Regions from separate parts of the Pseudoalteromonas sp. McH1-7 genome, predicted to be linked through region 2. Evidence: predicted binding sites of a transcription regulator. Region 2 holds the regulator's gene; each other region holds the start of a gene.

Evidence for each region. Region 2 encodes LexA, which represses DNA repair genes until DNA is damaged. Its sites were predicted from a motif close to TACTGTATNNNNATACAGTA; they were not measured.
Region 1: a site for LexA is predicted at 1,967-1,986, ahead of recN (DNA repair protein RecN). Genes of this name have one in related genera too.
Region 3: a site for LexA is predicted at 1,854-1,873, ahead of ruvC (crossover junction endodeoxyribonuclease RuvC). Genes of this name have one in related genera too.
Region 4: a site for LexA is predicted at 1,653-1,672, ahead of dinB (DNA polymerase IV). Genes of this name have one in related genera too.

Annotation. Positions count from the first base shown of each region.
Region 1 is NZ_JABWPQ010000006.1:997-5,715, forward strand. It holds gene HUZ36_RS05795 (MBL fold metallo-hydrolase) at 1-186, shown strand, start outside; gene recN (DNA repair protein RecN) at 268-1,944, opposite strand; gene HUZ36_RS05805 (hypothetical protein) at 2,053-2,640, opposite strand; gene nadK (NAD(+) kinase) at 2,702-3,586, opposite strand; gene HUZ36_RS05815 (HrcA family transcriptional regulator) at 3,677-4,612, shown strand; gene grpE (nucleotide exchange factor GrpE) at 4,678-4,719, shown strand, end outside.
Region 2 is NZ_JABWPQ010000034.1:30-4,748, forward strand. It holds rRNA gene rrf (5S ribosomal RNA) at 124-237, shown strand; gene lexA (transcriptional repressor LexA) at 1,058-1,672, shown strand; gene coxB (cytochrome c oxidase subunit II) at 2,022-3,164, shown strand; gene ctaD (cytochrome c oxidase subunit I) at 3,164-4,719, shown strand, end outside.
Region 3 is NZ_JABWPQ010000011.1:6,761-11,479, forward strand. It holds gene ruvB (Holliday junction branch migration DNA helicase RuvB) at 1-671, opposite strand, end outside; gene ruvA (Holliday junction branch migration protein RuvA) at 674-1,291, opposite strand; gene ruvC (crossover junction endodeoxyribonuclease RuvC) at 1,294-1,815, opposite strand; gene aspS (aspartate--tRNA ligase) at 1,938-3,722, opposite strand; gene HUZ36_RS09400 (DUF72 domain-containing protein) at 3,916-4,719, shown strand, end outside.
Region 4 is NZ_JABWPQ010000037.1:20,923-25,641, forward strand. It holds gene HUZ36_RS20425 (carbon starvation CstA family protein) at 1-479, opposite strand, end outside; gene dinB (DNA polymerase IV) at 590-1,645, opposite strand; gene HUZ36_RS20435 (aldo/keto reductase) at 1,867-2,919, shown strand; gene HUZ36_RS20440 (NUDIX hydrolase) at 3,001-3,513, shown strand; gene HUZ36_RS20445 (hypothetical protein) at 3,587-4,276, shown strand; gene HUZ36_RS20450 (LabA-like NYN domain-containing protein) at 4,317-4,719, shown strand, end outside.

The DNA.
Region 1 (4,719 bases), on a different contig from region 2:
ACGTTACTACTCTCCCATGGAAATCCAATTTCTGGAGCGGAGCAAGTTTTAACCGAAATATCTCAAAGACAAAGTTATCTAAAGGCATTGGCTCAAAGTGAATCACCACTTAGCCTAGAAAAGGCCATAGCCAAATGCACAACTCAGTTTTTACATACAGAGTGGCATAACTACGTATATCGTTAGTCATGCCACACAATGCAAAGTTACCGCTGCACTTATTCTCCAGTTATCTTTATGATAAATCGTTCAAGTCAAAAGTGGCATTCACGCACTTTGTACTTGTAATAGTTCCTTTGCACTCGCTCTTGTTGTATCACTTATTCTATCGCCACCGATTAATCTGGCGATCTCATCGATACGTTCGTTATGTGCCATCGGCGTCATTTTGGTAAAGGTTTCACCATTCTCAACTCGCTTTGCGACAAAAAATTGGTTGTGACCACTGCACGCTACTTGTGGTAAGTGCGTAACGCAGATTACTTGTGTAGACTGGCCAAGTTGGCGCAGTAATTTACCTACTGTTGCCGCTGTCGGCCCAGAGATACCGACGTCCACCTCATCGAAAATCAAAGTAGGGGTGGTGACGCGTGTTGCGATAATAACTTGTATGGCTAGGCTGATCCGCGATAGCTCTCCACCTGAGGCGACTTTCCCCATAGGCTGTAAAGGCTGTCCAGGGTTTGTAGAGACATAAAACTCAATGTGATCATATCCAAGTGGACTCGGCTTTCCACCTAGGTTAGGTGTTAACTGGATCTCAAACTGGCCATCGCCCATTGCAAGTTCTTCCATACTCGCAGAGATACGCTCGTTAAGAGATGCACTGGCCTGCTGGCGACTTTGGCTTAATCCATGAGCAGCTTGGTTGTAGGCGTTAATCGCTTCAGCTATTTCTTCTTCTAGCGCATCGAGTCTTGCGGAGTCAGAGGTAATAGACTCAAGTTCATGTTGCAGTGCTTGGTGATGTTGATAGAGCAACTCAGGCTGAACTTGATGTTTTCTTGCCAAATCTAAGGCTTGTGAAAGTCTATCTTCTAGCTCCTGTAGTCGCATCGGATCTTGCTCAACTGAGTCGGAATAACTGCGGATCTCTCTACTGGCTTCTTCTACTTGAACTGCTGCTTCATCAAGCACTTGCGCAATGTTTTCAAGGGTTTTATCAAAGCTGGTAAGTTCAGAAAATACTTGAGCGCTTTGCTGTAGTTGCGATAATACAGTCTGCTCGTCATTTTCATATAGACGAGATAATTCGCGATGGCACTGTTCTAAAATTGTTTGGCTATGACTTAGGCGTGAATGTTCACTCTCAATATCTTCATATTCACCTTCTTGTAAAGCAAACTCATCAAGCTCAGCGACTTGATATTCAAGAAGTTGTTTTTTTGCTGCTTGTGCCTGTTGTGACTTTTGAAGATCGACATATTCTTTTTGTAGCTTGTGATAGTGACTATATTGTCCCTTAACTGCTTGCAAGAGCGTGGTGTGATTAGCATAAGCATCTAGTAACTGTAACTGATATTCAGGCTTCAATAACAACTGATGAGCATGCTGCCCATGAATAGCAATTAGGTGCTGCCCAAGCTCTTTTTGTTGACCAACCGTGACAGGTGAGCCGTTGATATAGCTTTTACTGCGCCCATTTTTACTGATCACTCTACGAAGAATACATTCATTTTCTTCATTTTCTAGCATATGTTCGGTAAGAAAACGCTTAGCTGCTGGGAGCTGAGACACATCAAACTGAGCTGATATATCGGCTTTTTCACTGCCCGGACGGATTGCTGCAGGATCAGCTCGCTCGCCAAGACAAAGAGAAAGCGCATCAATAGCGATAGATTTACCAGCGCCTGTTTCACCAGTTATTGCGGTCATACCGCAATGCCAGTCGATATTTAGCGCACTAACAATAGCAAAATTTTGTATATTCAGAGCCAAAAGCATACTGTACACCTTAACAAATGATCACTGTTAATTTATACAGTATTTGGGTGTTTAGCAACTTATATCATAAAATTTCTTTCAGATATTAAGCGACACTATTAAGTGTATTCAGCTGAGTGCGCGCTCTTTCATAGCCGGAGCTGATTGTTTTTGTTGCGTCGGTGGTTCTGGCGCTTCCACTGCTGGGTTCTGGATGTTTTCGGCTTCATCATCTTGCAAAGTAGTGGGGGTGTCTGGTGTTTGAATACGTGCAATGAGTGCAGGTAAAATCTCACGATAAAAATCGCGATTATATGCGATCCCTGCGTTTGGCAACTCTGCAACAAAATATTGTAGCTGTTCGGCAAGTAAATCTATATTGCCGTTTTGTCTGCACTTATTTAACTCGTTCGTGACTGAATAAATGAATAGTTCACTGACTTTTTCGAGTTGAGCGAGGTTTTCCTCAGAGTGCGGTTGCACAACAAAAAAATTACCGACAATTGCATTGATCTGCGGGGCATATTTGGGCCGCAAGATCTTTGCTTCTACAAACTCTGCTACTTTCTGTTTAAAGTGGTTGCTTATTACTTTAAGACGGTCATTAAAGGCCTTTTTTTCAGCTTCACGGGCTTTTCTTCTATTGTTTTCAATCACTAAATACACGGAGAGTATAGTGATAAGCAGCGCTAATGTGAAAAATACAACGTAAGCCATTTTATTATTTTTTACCTAATTTAGAAAATTAACCAAGGTTATTTTGCGTAACTTTATGTACTTAGTAAAGCCTACTGCCCCAATTTAATTTCTGCCTAAGAACATTGTAGTAGGAGTAACACTTAGGATGGATAAGTCTAAGCTTTTTCTCTGCTTTTTTTATAACCACTTCATCTCCGGGCAAGACTGCAAGTACTACATGGCTATCACAACTTACCTGTAAGCTATCGGTATTTTCCAAGCTCAACTTTAATTTAACTTCTTTGTCAGCATCAACAACAAGTGGCCGGCTAGACAGTGTATGGGGAAACATGGGAACCAATGACATGGCATTAAGCTCGGGTGTCAAAATAGGCCCGCCACCGGATAATGAGTAAGCCGTCGACCCCGTTGGTGTGGATACTATCAGACCATCGGAACGTTGAGAAAACACAAAATCATCGTCGATGAAGGCTTCAAACTCAATCATGTGCGCGACTTTGTCAGCATGAAGCACCGCCTCATTCATTGCTAAATTTGCACTTTTGAGTTGGTCATGCCTGTATACGGAAACTTCTAATAAAAACCTGGACTCTTCAATAAATTGACCACTTAGTACCGCTTCTAACTGCGCTTCAAACCCTTCGGGGTTGAGATCAGTTAAAAAACCGAGGTTTCCTCTATTCACCCCTATCACAGCAACATCAAAGCGAGCAAGTACCCTTGCTGCACCTAACATATTACCGTCGCCACCTACAACAATTGCCAAATCGCAGCGTTTTCCTAATTCAACTAATTCGACAACACACGTTTCATCTAGGGTTTTAATCTGATCAGCGACACGATCTTCAACGAGTACTTCATATCCTAATGCTTGCAAAAAAGTATAAAGTCGTTGTAAGGTCGTTCCCGCACCCTCATGGTTGGGTTTGCCAATTAAGCCGATAGTGTTAAACGTGGTCGTCATTCAGTCATTTGTCCTTGATATTTTTATAGCAAGATTATCTTAAAAGCGTAGTGCTTGAAACTGACAATTGACACCCATATTAAAATATTTATGAAACTGAATCCTAGAGATGAACAAATTCTGTGCGCGGTTATGCGTCATTACTGTAATGGTGATGGCCAACCTGTTGCATCAAGCAAAATTGCACAGCAAGATGGGCTTTCTATTTGCTCTGCTACTGTACGCAATTCGATGGCACGCCTTGAAAATAAGGGCTTATTATATTCACCGCATACTTCAGCTGGACGCGTACCGACGGATCAAGGGGTAAAATTTTGGTTACAAGAGTTTTTCCCACTGACTGACGTGGCTGTACATTGGCAACCTGACCAGTCAGCGATTGTTTCGTTTGCCCATTTACTAAGCCAAAACTTTCAGGTCTGTTGCTGCGTTGGTTTACCACAAGTTAGCAGCAAGCAGATGTTTCGTGTAGAAGTACTCGATTTTGATCGCAAAAATTGGTTGGTGCTGTTAATAGACAGGGCTGGGCAGTCTCACAATATTTGTATTGATAAACCCGTTGATGACTCCGACGCGCTGCGTTATCAGTTTGCGGCGTGGATGAATACCGTGTTTAGCCAACAGAACTTGGTTGAAGGACTGCATCGGATGCGGGCGATGGCACATAGTGCGCCACCAAGCTGTCATCATATTTTGGCACAGTGGACAAAGCAATTAAGTCAGCAACTGGGCTCTGACAACGCAATTGTTGTGGGCGAGCGTTATTTATATAACCGCCTAGAACTGGATAAAGAAATTAACATTGGCGTTGGTTTTTTAGAGCAGGTTGAAGATCGCTTAGCATTTAAAGATGGCGTATCGGTATTATTGGGGGAGGAGCTGAGTATGCTTGATTTAGGTCGGGTAGTTGTACTAAGTGTGCCCTATTTTTCTAAAGGACAATATCAAAGTCGTTTCTGCGCGATTTGTCCCGCAGACTCGAAGATTGAGGCAATCTTAACTGAATTCAAAAAATTGCCTCAGTAAAGGGTTGAAACTCTCATTTCAATCCCCATAATTACGGCAGTTGTAAAGAATCGGAGAATAATCACATGTCTGAGCAGACAAAAGCCACAGAGCAAGAGCTTGATCAA
Region 2 (4,719 bases):
CTTAACCATACAACGCCAAAGTGGTTTAGCGACAGAAGTTAATAGACTGAAGTAGACAAAAGAATTTAATAGCTTTTTCCAGATTTATATTAATGAAGGATACTTCATTAATGAACAGAATTTCCTGATGACCATAGCGTTTTGGAACCACCTGACCCCATGCCGAACTCAGAAGTGAAACAAAACAGCGTCGATGATAGTGTGGGCTTCCCATGTGAAAGTAGAACATCGTCAGGGCCTTATTAGAGAAACCCGTTGCAGCAATGCGACGGGTTTTTTGCATTTGTAGTAAAGTACTTCCATGTAGTATTTCCCCTTCGCGTATCCATGCGCTCACTTCCTCGAACTGGAAGCGTTACTTCGGTTTCTTGTCACCCAAACTCAGAAGTGAAACAAAACAGCCGAAGGCGAGCCCCGCGAAGGGTCGGCCCCGGTCAATGATAGTGTGGGCTTCCCATGTGAAAGTAGAACATCCTACTTCGTAGCGAGCCAGGGCCTTATTAGAGAAACCCGTTGCAGCAATGCGACGGGTTTTTTGCTATGTGGGATTTGAAAAGAAAATCTCACAAGATAATCAACACCTCGAAAAGCAATCAACACATTACAAAGCAATCAACACCTCGCGAGGTAAACTCGCTCCCACCACAACATCAACATAGTGCTGCACTGGTAGGAGGCGGTTTACCCGCCGAGCTGTTAGGTCTATCAAACAAAAAGAATAAAACATCCTACTTTGTAACATCATGAGGTAAACTCGCTCCCACCACAATATCAATAAAGTGCTGCACTGGTAGGAGGCGGTTTACCCGCCGAGGGTTTGAGAAAACTCCTTACTCAGTTTTGACGTTGCTCTACTTAAAACTTCTCTCTTCGACTTATCTATCAGCTTATAATTTACTTTCCTTAAGGAAAGTAAATTTAACTCTTTCTCTTTATTGGATTTTTTACATACCTTACTAAGGCTGTAAACTTAATTTATAAGAATAAACAAACATTGCGATTTTTTCTCAGCTGTATATACTTACAGTAAATATAATACTGTATGGAATACCAGTTGATGCGACCTTTAACTAAACGACAAGAGCAAGTCTTTGAACTGATTAAAGTATTCATTAAGGATACTGGCATGCCCCCGACTAGAGCTGAAATCGCTGATGCGTTAGGCTTTAAAAGTGCAAATGCAGCAGAGGAGCACCTTAAAGCACTTGCCAAGAAGGGGGTTATAGAAATGGTTCCTGGAGCTAGTCGAGGTATTAGGTTGGTTGAGGATGAACCAGAACAGTTAGGGTTGCCAATCATCGGCAGGGTAGCTGCTGGAGAACCCATTCTTGCAGAACAACACGTTGAAAGTCATTTCAATGTAGATGCTAGCTTCTTTAAGCCTCATGCGGACTATTTACTTAGGGTTAGTGGTATGAGCATGAAGAACATTGGGATCATGGATGGGGATTTGCTTGCTGTGCATAAGACTCAGGTAGCTGATAATGGTCAAGTAATAGTGGCGCGTGTAGAGGAAGACGTGACAGTTAAGCGCCTAGAGAAAAAAGGCAAAAAGATTTTACTTCATGCAGAAAATGAAGAGTTTCAAGCTATTGAGGTTGATCTTGAACATCAGAACTTTTCTATTGAAGGGCTTGCAGTGGGTGTCATCAGAAACGCCGACTGGATGTAACTTAAGTTGAGCGTAGCACTAATTAAATGGTGTTACGCTCTAGATAAACGCCTTTTTTATTGCTTATCTAAAGTATTGCTAATATTGCCCTCGGCTGGGGTCAAATATAGCTACTCTTAGGTTAGTTTACTACTTTGATAATTCTACATAATACTTTGCCTTCTTACATTTATTAGTTCATAGCTATAAAAACACTTCTAACTGGCATCTTTTCCTAAAATCTTGCGTTTTGTAAATTTCTTGACTATTTGGTTAAGAGTCGTGCAGTAAGTCTATGTACCAATAGACAATATGACAGTCATCCGATAATAACAAAAGGGGCTAAGCGCTGCCTTGAAGGAGACGTCAAATGAAAATTTGTCGATTAGTTGTAGCATTTGTCACCGTGCTAATCGTCATGCCATCACTTGCGAATAGTGATTACAATATGAGGCAGGGCGTAACAGACATTAGCCATCAAGTATATGAGCTCCACATGACTATTTTCCTTATATGTTGTGTGATAGGAGTTATAGTGTTTGGAGTGATGTTCTGGGCATTACTCAAGCACCGTAAATCAACAGGGGCTGTCGCAGCTCAATTTCACGAAAGTACTAAAGTTGAAATTCTTTGGACCACAATCCCCTTTCTGATACTGATAGGAATGGCTATCCCAGCTACGAAAACGCTTATTGCGATGGAAGATACAAGCAAAGCTGATCTAACTATTAAGGTAACAGGTTCACAGTGGAAGTGGCATTACGAGTATATGGGACATGATGTTGAATTTTACTCTTTACTATCTACATCAAGAGATGAAATCAATGATCTGCAAGATAAAAATGACAATTATCTTTTGGAAGTTGATAACCATTTAGTGATCCCAACTGATAGGAAAGTTCGCTTTTTAATGACGTCAGATGACGTTATTCACTCATGGTGGGTACCTGATTTTGCTGTTAAGAAAGACGCTAATCCGGGCTTTATCAATGAAGCATGGACCAAAGTTAATGAGGAAGGAATCTACAGAGGGCAATGCGCAGAGCTCTGTGGAAAAGATCACGGATTTATGCCTGTGGTGGTAGAAGCTGTAAGCCCTGAAAACTTTGAGGTGTGGCTCGATGATGCTAAAGCCGCCAAAGCAAAAGCTGCAGCAGAATCACAGGCGGTGGCAGAGCAAATTTTATCGAAAGAAGAGTTAATGGAGGTCGGCGAACAAACCTACATGGCATATTGTGCTGCTTGTCACCAGCCAACTGGGCTTGGCTTACCTGGCGTCTTCCCCGCTATGAAGGGGAGTGAAGTTGTTATAGGTGATCTTAAACCACACATTGACATCCTTCTGCTTGGTCGTCCTGGTACTGCTATGCAAGCATTTGCAAAGCAATTAACGATTAAACAAATTGCAGGAGTCATCACTTATAAAAGGAATAGCTGGGGTAATGACACAGGAGAGGTGATCCAGCCGAGTCAAATTCAGCAAGAAATTGATGCCTTAGAGGAGGCCAAGTAATGAGTGCTATAGTAGAAGAACATTCAAATCATGGAACTCCTAAAGGCCTAAAACGCTGGCTTTTTACAACCAATCATAAAGATATCGGCACGCTTTACCTATTATTCTCACTGACCATGTTTTTGATTGGTGGTGCAATGGCGATGGTGATACGGGCTGAACTATTTCAGCCAGGATTACAGTTAGTCGATCCGCATTTTTTTAACCAAATGACGACCGTTCACGGCTTGATCATGGTATTTGGTGCAGTGATGCCGGCATTTACGGGGCTTGCCAATTGGATGATCCCGATGATGATCGGAGCTCCAGACATGGCGCTTCCAAGAATGAATAACTGGAGCTTCTGGATCTTACCTTTTGCGTTTGCCATTTTGCTCATGTCTTTGTTTCTAGAAGGAGGGGGGCCTGCTTTTGGATGGACTTTTTACGCACCACTATCTACAACCTACAGTAATGATAATACGGCGTTTTTTGTATTTTCAGTTCATATAATGGGGATAAGCTCAATAATGGGCGCTATTAATGTCATCGTTACTATAGTGAACCTTCGAGCGCCAGGTATGACATGGATGAAGCTACCACTATTTGTATGGACTTGGCTTATAACTGCATTTTTACTAATTGCAGTTATGCCTGTTTTGGCTGGTGCTGTCACCATGGTGTTAACTGATAAGTTCTTCGGTACGAGCTTTTTTGATGCCGCAGGTGGTGGTGATCCTGTTATGTTTCAACACATATTCTGGTTCTTTGGTCACCCTGAAGTATATATTATGATACTACCCGCCTTTGGGATTATCTCCACGATAGTGCCTACCTTTTCTAGAAAGAAACTATTTGGCTATGCTTCAATGGTATACGCCACAGCCTCGATTGCTTTACTTTCTTTTGTTGTGTGGGCTCATCATATGTTCACGACAGGAATGCCGCTAGCAGGTGAGCTTTTCTTTATGTATGCGACAATGTTGATTTCTGTACCTACAGGGGTAAAAGTATTTAATTGGGTCGCGACTATGTGGCGAGGGGCAATCAGCTTTGAAGTACCCATGCTCTTTTCTATCGCTTTTATTGTGCTATTCACGATAGGTGGCTTTTCCGGACTTATGTTAGCGATTACGCCTGCTGATTTTCAATATCACGATACCTACTTTGTCGTTGCACACTTCCATTATGTGCTAGTAACAGGTGCCGTGTTCTCTATTATGGCTGCTGCTTATTATTGGCTGCCGAAATGGACTGGCAACATGTTTGATATCAAACTAGCAAAACTGCACTTTTGGCTATCTCTTGTGAGTGTCAATGTATTGTTTTTTCCCATGCACTTTGTTGGCTTGGCAGGAATGCCTCGACGAATACCTGATTATGCACTTCAGTTCGCTGATTTTAATGCCATTATCAGCATTGGTGGCTTTGCTTTTGGTTTATCACAACTATTATTCGTGGCTGTTGTGTATAAGTGTGCCAAAGGAGGTGAGCAGGTGCCCGGTAAAGTGTGGGATGGAGCTGAAGGCCTTGAGTGGGAAGTACCATCACCTGCGCCATATCATACATTTTCTAC
Region 3 (4,719 bases), on a different contig from region 2:
TTTGCGATCCGTGGTGTACCTCGCGCACGACGAGCAACTTCTGTCGCACCAGATTCGGTGATCTCTAGATTTAAGTGATACGCTGAGCGAGTAACAATCGAAGATAAGTCTGCAACCGAGTAAAACTCTAAACGCTGTACAATGCCAAAACGGTCTCTCAATGGTGAGGTCAAAGAACCAGCGCGTGTCGTAGCCCCTACTAGAGTAAAAGGCGGTAAATCCAGTTTAATTGAACGTGCAGCTGGACCTTCTCCTATCATGATGTCCAATTGGTAATCTTCCATCGCAGGATAAAGAATTTCTTCCACCTGAGGGCTTAAACGATGGATCTCATCAATAAATAACACATCACCTTCTTCAAGGTTAGTCAGTAACGCAGCAAGATCACCTGCCTTTTCAAGCACCGGCCCAGAGGTAGTTTTAATATTGACCTCAAGCTCGTTTGCAACAATGTTCGCAAGCGTCGTTTTCCCTAAACCTGGCGGGCCAAAAATCAGTAAGTGGTCTAACGCTTCTTGCCTTGAGCGCGCTGCTGCAATAAAGATTTCCATTTGCTTTTTAACATGCGGCTGACCGGTATAATCGTTTAGTAATTTAGGCCTAATCGCCCTATCTACTACGTCTTCATTACCTTGGATCTCAGGCTCAATTAATCTATCTGCTTCAATCATAGTTACATCATCGATTTAAGAGCATCTTTGATGATACTCTCTGTCGTCATGCCTTCTTTGTTCACGGCTTTTACCGCTTTTTGTGCTTGAACTTGTTTATACCCTAATGCCATTAATGCCGCAATCGCTTCATCTGACGGGGTGTCGCTTACCGTTGGGTTTTCTTGCGGAGCAAGTACAGCAGCATCACTAAATGGTGTGAGCAAGTCATTGCCAAAGTCTTTTAACTTGTCTTTCATCTCAAGTACTAAACGCTCAGCGGTCTTCTTACCAACACCTGGAATTTTAACCAAAGTTGTCGCATCACCTTGATTAACACAACTAACGAATTGCTCTGCCGACATGCCCGATAAAATCGCAAGCCCAAGTTTGGGTCCTACGCCATTTGCTTTAATTAAGGTTCTAAACAGCGCTCGTGCTATCTTACTATTAAAACCAAATAACAATTGTGCGTCTTCACGAACGACAAAATGGGTAAACACCGAGACTGCTTCTCCCACATTTGGTAGCTCGTAAAAGCAGGTCATTGGCATTTGCACTTCGTACCCAACACCTGCAACGTCGATTAGTATTTCTGGAGGCTGTTTTTCTAACAGTGTACCGCTTAACTTTCCAATCATAGTTATCTTAACCTTCCTCTTACTGTTTTACGTGCGGCTCCGGCCATCTTTATTAAATTTTGCCTTGAGTGGGCATGACAAATTGCTACAGCTAAGGCATCAGCGGCGTCAGCTTGAGGCGTGCCTGGCAGCTTTAGAATGCGCTTAACCATCTCTTGTACTTGGTTTTTATCTGCGCCACCTGTCCCTGCAACCGCTTGTTTAATTTGCCTTGCAGAATACTCGCTGACATTAACCGACTGCATTGTCGCTGCCACGATGGCCGCTCCTCGGGCTTGACCAAGCTTTAGCGCAGAGCTTGGGTTGTGTGCAACAAACACTTGTTCAATTGCAAAATCACTAGGCGAAAACTGCTCTATCAGTTGGGTGATCCCTTGATAGATCATTTTTAAGCGGATGGGAAATTCATGTTCACCCACTTTAATGCAGCCGCTTCCCAAATATTGGAACTTTGCGCCCTGGTGAGCAATCACGCCATATCCAGTAAATCGTGAACCCGGATCAATTCCTAAAATGACAGCCAAAAGCATTGTCTCTTTGTTTTTTGGTTATAATGCCAAAATACTGTATAGATTACCAGTTATAAGCTAGTACATAAGATCAAAAAAGGCGACCTTAGTCGCCTGTTTATATTTGTGCTGAAATGTTATTCGTCTGCATTTTGCTCGGCAAGCTGCTTTTCAACTGAAATAGCAAGCTCTTTAAGTGCATCTGGGTTTGCAGGGCTTGGCGCATCAGTCATCAAACATGATGCCTGAGTTGTTTTCGGGAATGCAATCACATCACGAATATTATCTGTGCCACACAGTAACATCACCAAACGATCAAGACCAAACGCAAGGCCGGCATGTGGTGGAGTGCCATATTTTAGTGCATCCAATAAGAAGCCAAACTTCTCTTGCTGCTCAGCTTCTTCAATACCTAAAATTCTAAAGGCAGCCTGCTGCATTTCATTGTTGTGGATACGAACCGAACCGCCACCAACTTCATAGCCATTAAGTACCATATCATAAGCATCAGAAAGCGTACCTGCTGGGTTTGCTTCAAGCTCTGCCGCACTGACGCCTTTCGGTGCTGTAAATGGATGGTGCACAGCGTGTAAGTTACCTTCGTCGTCTTCTTCAAACATAGGGAAGTCAACAACCCAAAGTGGTGCCCACTTTGATAAGTCTGTAATTTCTAAATCAAGACCAATCTTAAGGCGTAGCGCGCCCATGGCTTCGTTTACAGTATTACGCTTGTCTGCGCCAAATAGAATAATGTCACCTGTGTTTGCGCCTGTGCGCTCAAGCAGTGCATTGATCACTTCTTCGTTCAAGAACTTAGCAATTGGCGACTGTACGCCTTCGATACCAGCATCACGGTCGTTCACTTTCATCCATGCTAAGCCTTTAGCGCCATAGATGCCTACAAATTTAGTGTACTCATCAATTTGCTTACGAGAAAGTTGTGCCCCACCAGGTACGGATAGCACAGCTACACGACCTTTTTCGTCATTTGCAGGGCCACTTAGTACTTTAAACTCAACATCTTTTACAATGTCAGCGACATCGATCAGTTCAAGTGGATTACGTAAATCTGGTTTATCTGAACCATATTTACTCATCGCTTCGCTGTAAGGCATCACTGGAAACTCGCCTAAGTCAACGTCTAAGAAAGATTGCCACATTTCGCGAACCATCTTCTCTGTAACGCCACGTACTTGGTCTGAACTCATAAATGACGTTTCGATATCGATCTGAGTGAATTCTGGCTGGCGGTCTGCACGCAAATCTTCGTCACGGAAACACTTAACGATTTGGTAGTAACGATCAAAACCAGACATCATCAACAACTGTTTAAATAGCTGCGGTGACTGAGGCAACGCGTAAAAGCTGCCTTTATGCACACGGCTAGGCACTAAGTAATCACGTGCGCCTTCAGGTGTTGCTTTTGTCAGTACTGGTGTTTCGATATCTAAAAATTCGTTTTCATCTAAGAAGCGACGAACGAAACTACTAGCTTTTGCACGCATTTTGATGCGGTCGCTCATTTCAAGACGACGTAGGTCTAAGTAGCGATATTTAAGACGACGCTCTTCCGAGTTTTGTTGGTTAAAATCAAGCGGTAAAGGCTCTGAACGATTGATGATCGTCAGACCCGTACCGAGTATTTCAACTTCACCTGTCGCCATGTCTTTATTCACTTGGCTTTCAGGACGCGCACGGACAACCCCTTTGATCTGAACACAGAACTCTTGGCGCAACGTATTCGCTTTATCCATTAAGCCTTCCACTTCTGGATCGAATACCACTTGCACAAGTCCTTCTCTGTCTCTTAAGTCAACAAAGATTAGGCCGCCAAGGTCACGACGTTTATTGATCCAACCACATAGTTCAACTTCCTGATCTACATGGCTCTTATTTAGTTTTCCGCAGTATATAGAGCGCATAAAATTCCTGTCAGTCCAGTTTGCTCTTACGACTAATCATTTCTCACCACACAATATGAATTCACACTATTGGTAAGGCAGTCGCTAAGACTCGTTTTCAATAACCGACAATTATATAAAAATACGCTGCATTGTCATCCTCAATCTAAGATCTGATACACTATTGGCACATTTAATTGGTATTTTATTTGATATGTTGTATCTGGGTTGTCCACAATGGAGCAGCACACATTGGAAGGGTCGCGTTTTTAGCACGCACTGCAATGCCACAAATATGCTCAAAGAGTATGGTCAAGTGTTTAATAGTGTTGAAGGGAATACTACTTTTTATGCCGATCCTAACCCACAAACAGTACTAAAATGGCTTGAGCAAGTACCTGATGATTTTCGTTTTACGTTTAAGATCCCAAAGCGATTTAGTCACGAAATGGCACTTAGCCACTGCCAAGATGAATTACTTGCTTGGTGTAATACAATGGCACCACTATTTCCTAAAATCGGTATGTTAATGCTGCAATTACCCGCGCAGTTTTCGCCAGAGCAGATAAATAAAATACGACAATTTTTGTCTTGGCTACCCAAATCGCTAACTGTTGGTGTTGAAGTACGGCATTGGGATTTTTATCGCAAGGGCGATGCTGAGCGCAGATACAACCAATATTTAATTGAAAATAATTACAACCGAATCGTAATGGATACTCGCGCACTCTTTAGCGAGCCTGCCAGTACCCCTGCGATTATAGATGCACAGCAAAAAAAGCCACGATTACCTGTGCACGCAATTGCCACAGGGAACAACCCTGTCCTACGCTTTGTTGGCTGCTCCAAACTTGAGTCAAATCGAGAGTTTTACCAACCTTGGTTAGTAAAGCTTACTCAGTGGCTCAACGAAGGTAAATCACCTTATGTATTTTTTCATACCGCTGATAATTTTGATGCACCATTTTTAGCAAGACAATTTATCGCTGACTTGAATATGCAGCACCAAGTAAGCAAT
Region 4 (4,719 bases), on a different contig from region 2:
TTAGGATTACCCACAAAAGAGTTTGCAATCACCACGCCGAATACTGCATTAACCATGAGCAGTACAAGGAAGACCACAATCATAAACAATGAACGAGTACGCTTACCGATGACGCTTTCTGACAGCGCCCCCATCGATTTACCTTTATGGCGAGCACTTGCCCATAGCGCGCCCATATCATGAACACCAGCAAAAAATATAGTGCCAAATACAACCCAAAGCACCGCTGGCACCCAGCCCCAATAAACAGCAATAGCAGGACCAACAATGGGTGCCGCACCTGCGACTGAAGTAAAGTGATGCCCCCATAGTACCACTTTATTCGTCGGTACATAGTCAACACCATCTTCCAATTCATGAGCTGGCGTGACAAAGTTGTCATCCATTTTAAAGATTTTTTCAGCAATAAATTTGGAATAGACAAACCATCCAAATAACATCCCTATAATGCCGAAAAGTACGATCATTATGGATTGCATAATGCTTACCTCTTGTTGTTGTTTTAATTACACGCACATTGCGTGATTAGTTTGTTCCACGACAACTTCGAAGCTAGCATAAAATAAATTATTTGCAGTTATCTTTTAGTCTAACCATCAAAAAGCCCAAGCTGTGCTTGATCACCCGGTTTTTCATTTAAACCAATATGCAACCCTATCAGACGAACTGGTTTAAATTTTTGCCGTGACATAGCTTCCACCAGCAGCTCTTCAAAAATGGCCAGATCAATATGTTGATATTGGCACTCTTTCGTAGTTTGAGTGAAATCGTAAAATTTCACTTTCACACCAAGCTTATTAAATCCACGTGTTAGATAAGGCTGTGCTCGGCGTGTAAGCTCTGGCAAGAGCTTTTCTGTGATGACCTGCTTAAGCGTAGCTAGGTCGAGCGTGTCTTCTGCAAAAGTAGTCTCAACACCCACAGACTTACGCACCCGGTCAGTCTCAACCCGGCGCTCATCTATGCCTTGGCAGCGTCGCCACAACACAGTGCCAAACTTACCAAATGACTGGCGTAATTGCGCTTCAGATAGCGCTTTAACATCATTCCCATATTCAAGCCCCATCGCAAGAAGCTTCTGTTGCGTCACTTTGCCTACACCAGGGATCTTTTTAAGGGGCAACGCATCAATAAAAGCGCTTACTTGGTGAGGGGGAATAACGCACAGACCATTGGGTTTGTTTTCATCGCTGGCAATTTTAGCCAAAAACTTAATCGGTGCGATCCCAGCAGAAGCGGTTAAACCTGTTTCTTTGAATATGTCTGCTCGAATTTGTTCAGCAATAAGGGTCGCACTACCACAACATAGCTCGCAGTCTGTAACATCAAGATAAGCTTCATCCAAAGACAATGGCTCAATAAGCGGCGTATAGCGAGAAAAGATAGCTCGAATTTGCTGTGAAATTGCTTTGTATACGTCCATTCTTCCAGGGACTATGACTAGCTGCGGGCAGAGTTTTTTCGCTTGATAATTCGACATAGCAGAGCGCACCCCATATTGCCGGGCAATATAATTTGCCGTCGATAGTACCCCACGGTGACTTCGTCCACCGATAGCCATAGGTACTTTTGCAAGCTCTGGATTATCACGCATTTCTACCGAGGCGTAGAACGCGTCCATATCAATATGAATAAATTTACGCACGCCAAAACACTGTCTAAATAAACAGTGTTTATTATGTGCTAATTTTGCAACTGTTGCAATCTTGAACATAGGTCACAATGATCTGGACTATACTTGTGTGGATGTCTGTTGCAAGTTGCACTGCAAAACAGAGATAATGCTAACAATATCAATACAGTTCAAAGCACTAGATCCGTTACTTTGGCTATATTTAATCATTCAGTAATTAATCAGGAGCCTGCATGAAGTACTCACGACTTGGTAGTAGCCCACTTGAAGTTTCACGCATTTGTCTTGGAAGCATGACTTGGGGCGTACAAAACAACCAGCATGATGCCGACGAGCAGATCAATTATGCACTAAGCCGTGGTATTAACTTCATTGATACCGCTGAAATGTATGCAGTTCCCCCATCACCAGATACCTATGGTAAAACCGAGGCTATCATAGGTAACTGGCTAAAACGCCATCAAGAAAAGCGCGAAAAGCTCGTTGTTGCAACAAAAATTGCAGGTGCTGGCTTACCTTGGATCCGTGAAGGTAATGCCATTACAGGTAAGGCCGTGATCCAAGCCGTAGACGATTCTTTAGCGCGCCTAAATACCGACTACATAGACCTGTATCAGTTACATTGGCCAAATCGCACCTCCCCGCACTTTGGTAAGCAATGGCCTGGTATGTTGCCACTCACAGCTCTTAACAGTGATGAAGAACGTGAGGGGATGTTAGATATTTTAGAGGGGCTAGCAACATGTATTCAAGCCGGAAAAATTAACCATTGGGGCCTTTCAGATGATACGCCATGGGGAATTCACACCTACCTTAACTTGGCCAAACAACACAATTTGCCAAAGCCTGTCTCTATTCAAAATGAATTTAGCTTGTTACACGCAAAGGATTGGCCATACCTCATTGAGAGCTGTGTGAACGAAGATATTGCCTATTTACCTTGGTCACCGCTTGCCAGCGGAATGCTAAGTGGTAAGTATTTAGGCGGCGCAAGACCCGAAGGCAGCCGCTGGACTTTGGTACAACGACAGGGCTTATTCAGAGACACGCAATTAGCTCAAGAAGCCGTTGCCAAATATGTAGACATTGCCAACGAATTCAATATGACCTCGGCTCAGCTGGCACTGGCATGGTGCAACCAAGTCGATGGCGTGACTTCAACCATAATTGGCGCTACGACCATGGCACAACTTAAAGAAAATATTCACGCGTTTGAAACTCCCTTGTGTGCAGAAGCCTTAGCAGAGATTGATACTGTATTCAAAGCGTATCCAGCACCATTTTAGACCATCCAATCGCGATACGCTGAGGCTTAGCGTATCGCCTTATCACACTATCCTTAAATATCTAGATTGAAGTTAAACCCCATGCAGAACCTTAATACTACTCCAGCCATTCCACTTCAGGGTACTTGTTTTACCAGAAAAACCGCTCGCGCTATCGTCCTTAGGGGTAGTGATATTTTACTGCTTTACACCAAGCGTTATGACGATTACACCCTACCAGGTGGTGGCGTCGACGAGGGTGAAAGCTTAGAAGCAGCATTGGAGCGCGAGCTAAAAGAAGAAACGGGTGCAGTATCCATCACAGGGGTGACGCCGTTTGGCCGCTATGAAGAGTACCGCCCTTGGTATAAACCCGATCATGACAATATACATATAATCTCTTATTGCTATGTTTGTGAGATTTGTGGCGAATTTGATACCCCTACCATGGAGGATTATGAACACGCCAATGGTATGAAACCGGTGTGGATCAATATAAACCAAGCCATCGCGCATAACGAAGCAAAACTCAATGATGCGAATAACAAAGGGATGTCCGTTTTACGTGAACTCACCTTGCTAAAACATATTTCCGCACAATTAGTCACAGATTAATTTGCCTATTGAGGGAACAATTAAGCCTTTATTAAACTCTAACCCCGCACGACTCAAGGATTTAATAAGAATAATGCGGCTGCTCCAAAACAACCTGATTAGTTTCACCATCATCGGCTCTATTTTGCTGCATCTACTGCTCGGGTGGTACCTGCAGCAAAGTACCTACGTCCCCTCAAAGCCGTTGCCAATTAAAGCAATGAAAACCTATTTGGTTATTGAGCCTACTAAGCCTAAGTCGGAGCCTGTTAAGACCCCGGCGATCACTGAAGATAAGCCAGTAAAAGAGTTAAAACCAACACAGCTGGACAACACGGTTGAAGTATCAACAGCGACACAAGTAGAACCAACAAAGCCAGCGGTTGAAAATACAACCAAGCACGAGGCCAAAACGGCCGTCACCACGCAAGCTAAAAAGCTAGATCATCGAAAAGCAATCTCGCAATTTCGCCAGCAACTTTTAGAGCGCTCGGCCAGTGATAGTGTTCTTAGCCCAAATCAAGCAAAGCCGCAGCGGATCACCGTGCCTAAAAGGCATCAAACTACCGCTGCGAGCATGCAAAGAGAACAACTCGAGTCTACGCCTCAATACACCGTCTACCGCGAAAATGGCCTGTGTTATGCTGAGGTTAGACCCGATCCGAGTATTCCGACACCGGAGGGGTTAAATAAGAATTGGCGTACTGCGCCCCGCCCTTGCGATGGCGGAGCCATTAAAAAAGCCTATGATGCCGCGATGACTAAATGGCTAAACAAGCGCTAATCTTGCTATCATAAAGCAAACCTATTGCTAAGAGTCCGTTATGGAAAAAGTCACCATTTTAGTCGATGCTCAAAATGTTTATTACACCACCAAGCAAGCCTACCAAACGGGCTTTGACTATAATGCGTTTTGGCGCAAAGCAACGGCTGATCGCGAGGTATATCAAGCCATTGCCTATTCCAGCGAACGAGGTGATGATAAACAAAGACAGTTCCAGAATATCTTACGAGCAATAGGCTTTGAGGTGAAATTAAAGCCTTATATTCAACGTGCCGATGGATCAGCGAAGTGTGATTGGGACGTTGGCATTACAATAGATGCGATGGAGTGCGCAGCAAAGTCCGATGTGATAATTCTAGTTACTGGTGATGGTGACTTTGATTTACTCGCCAGTAAACTTAGAGATAAATACCATACTCGAGTTGAAGTTTACGGCGTGCCGC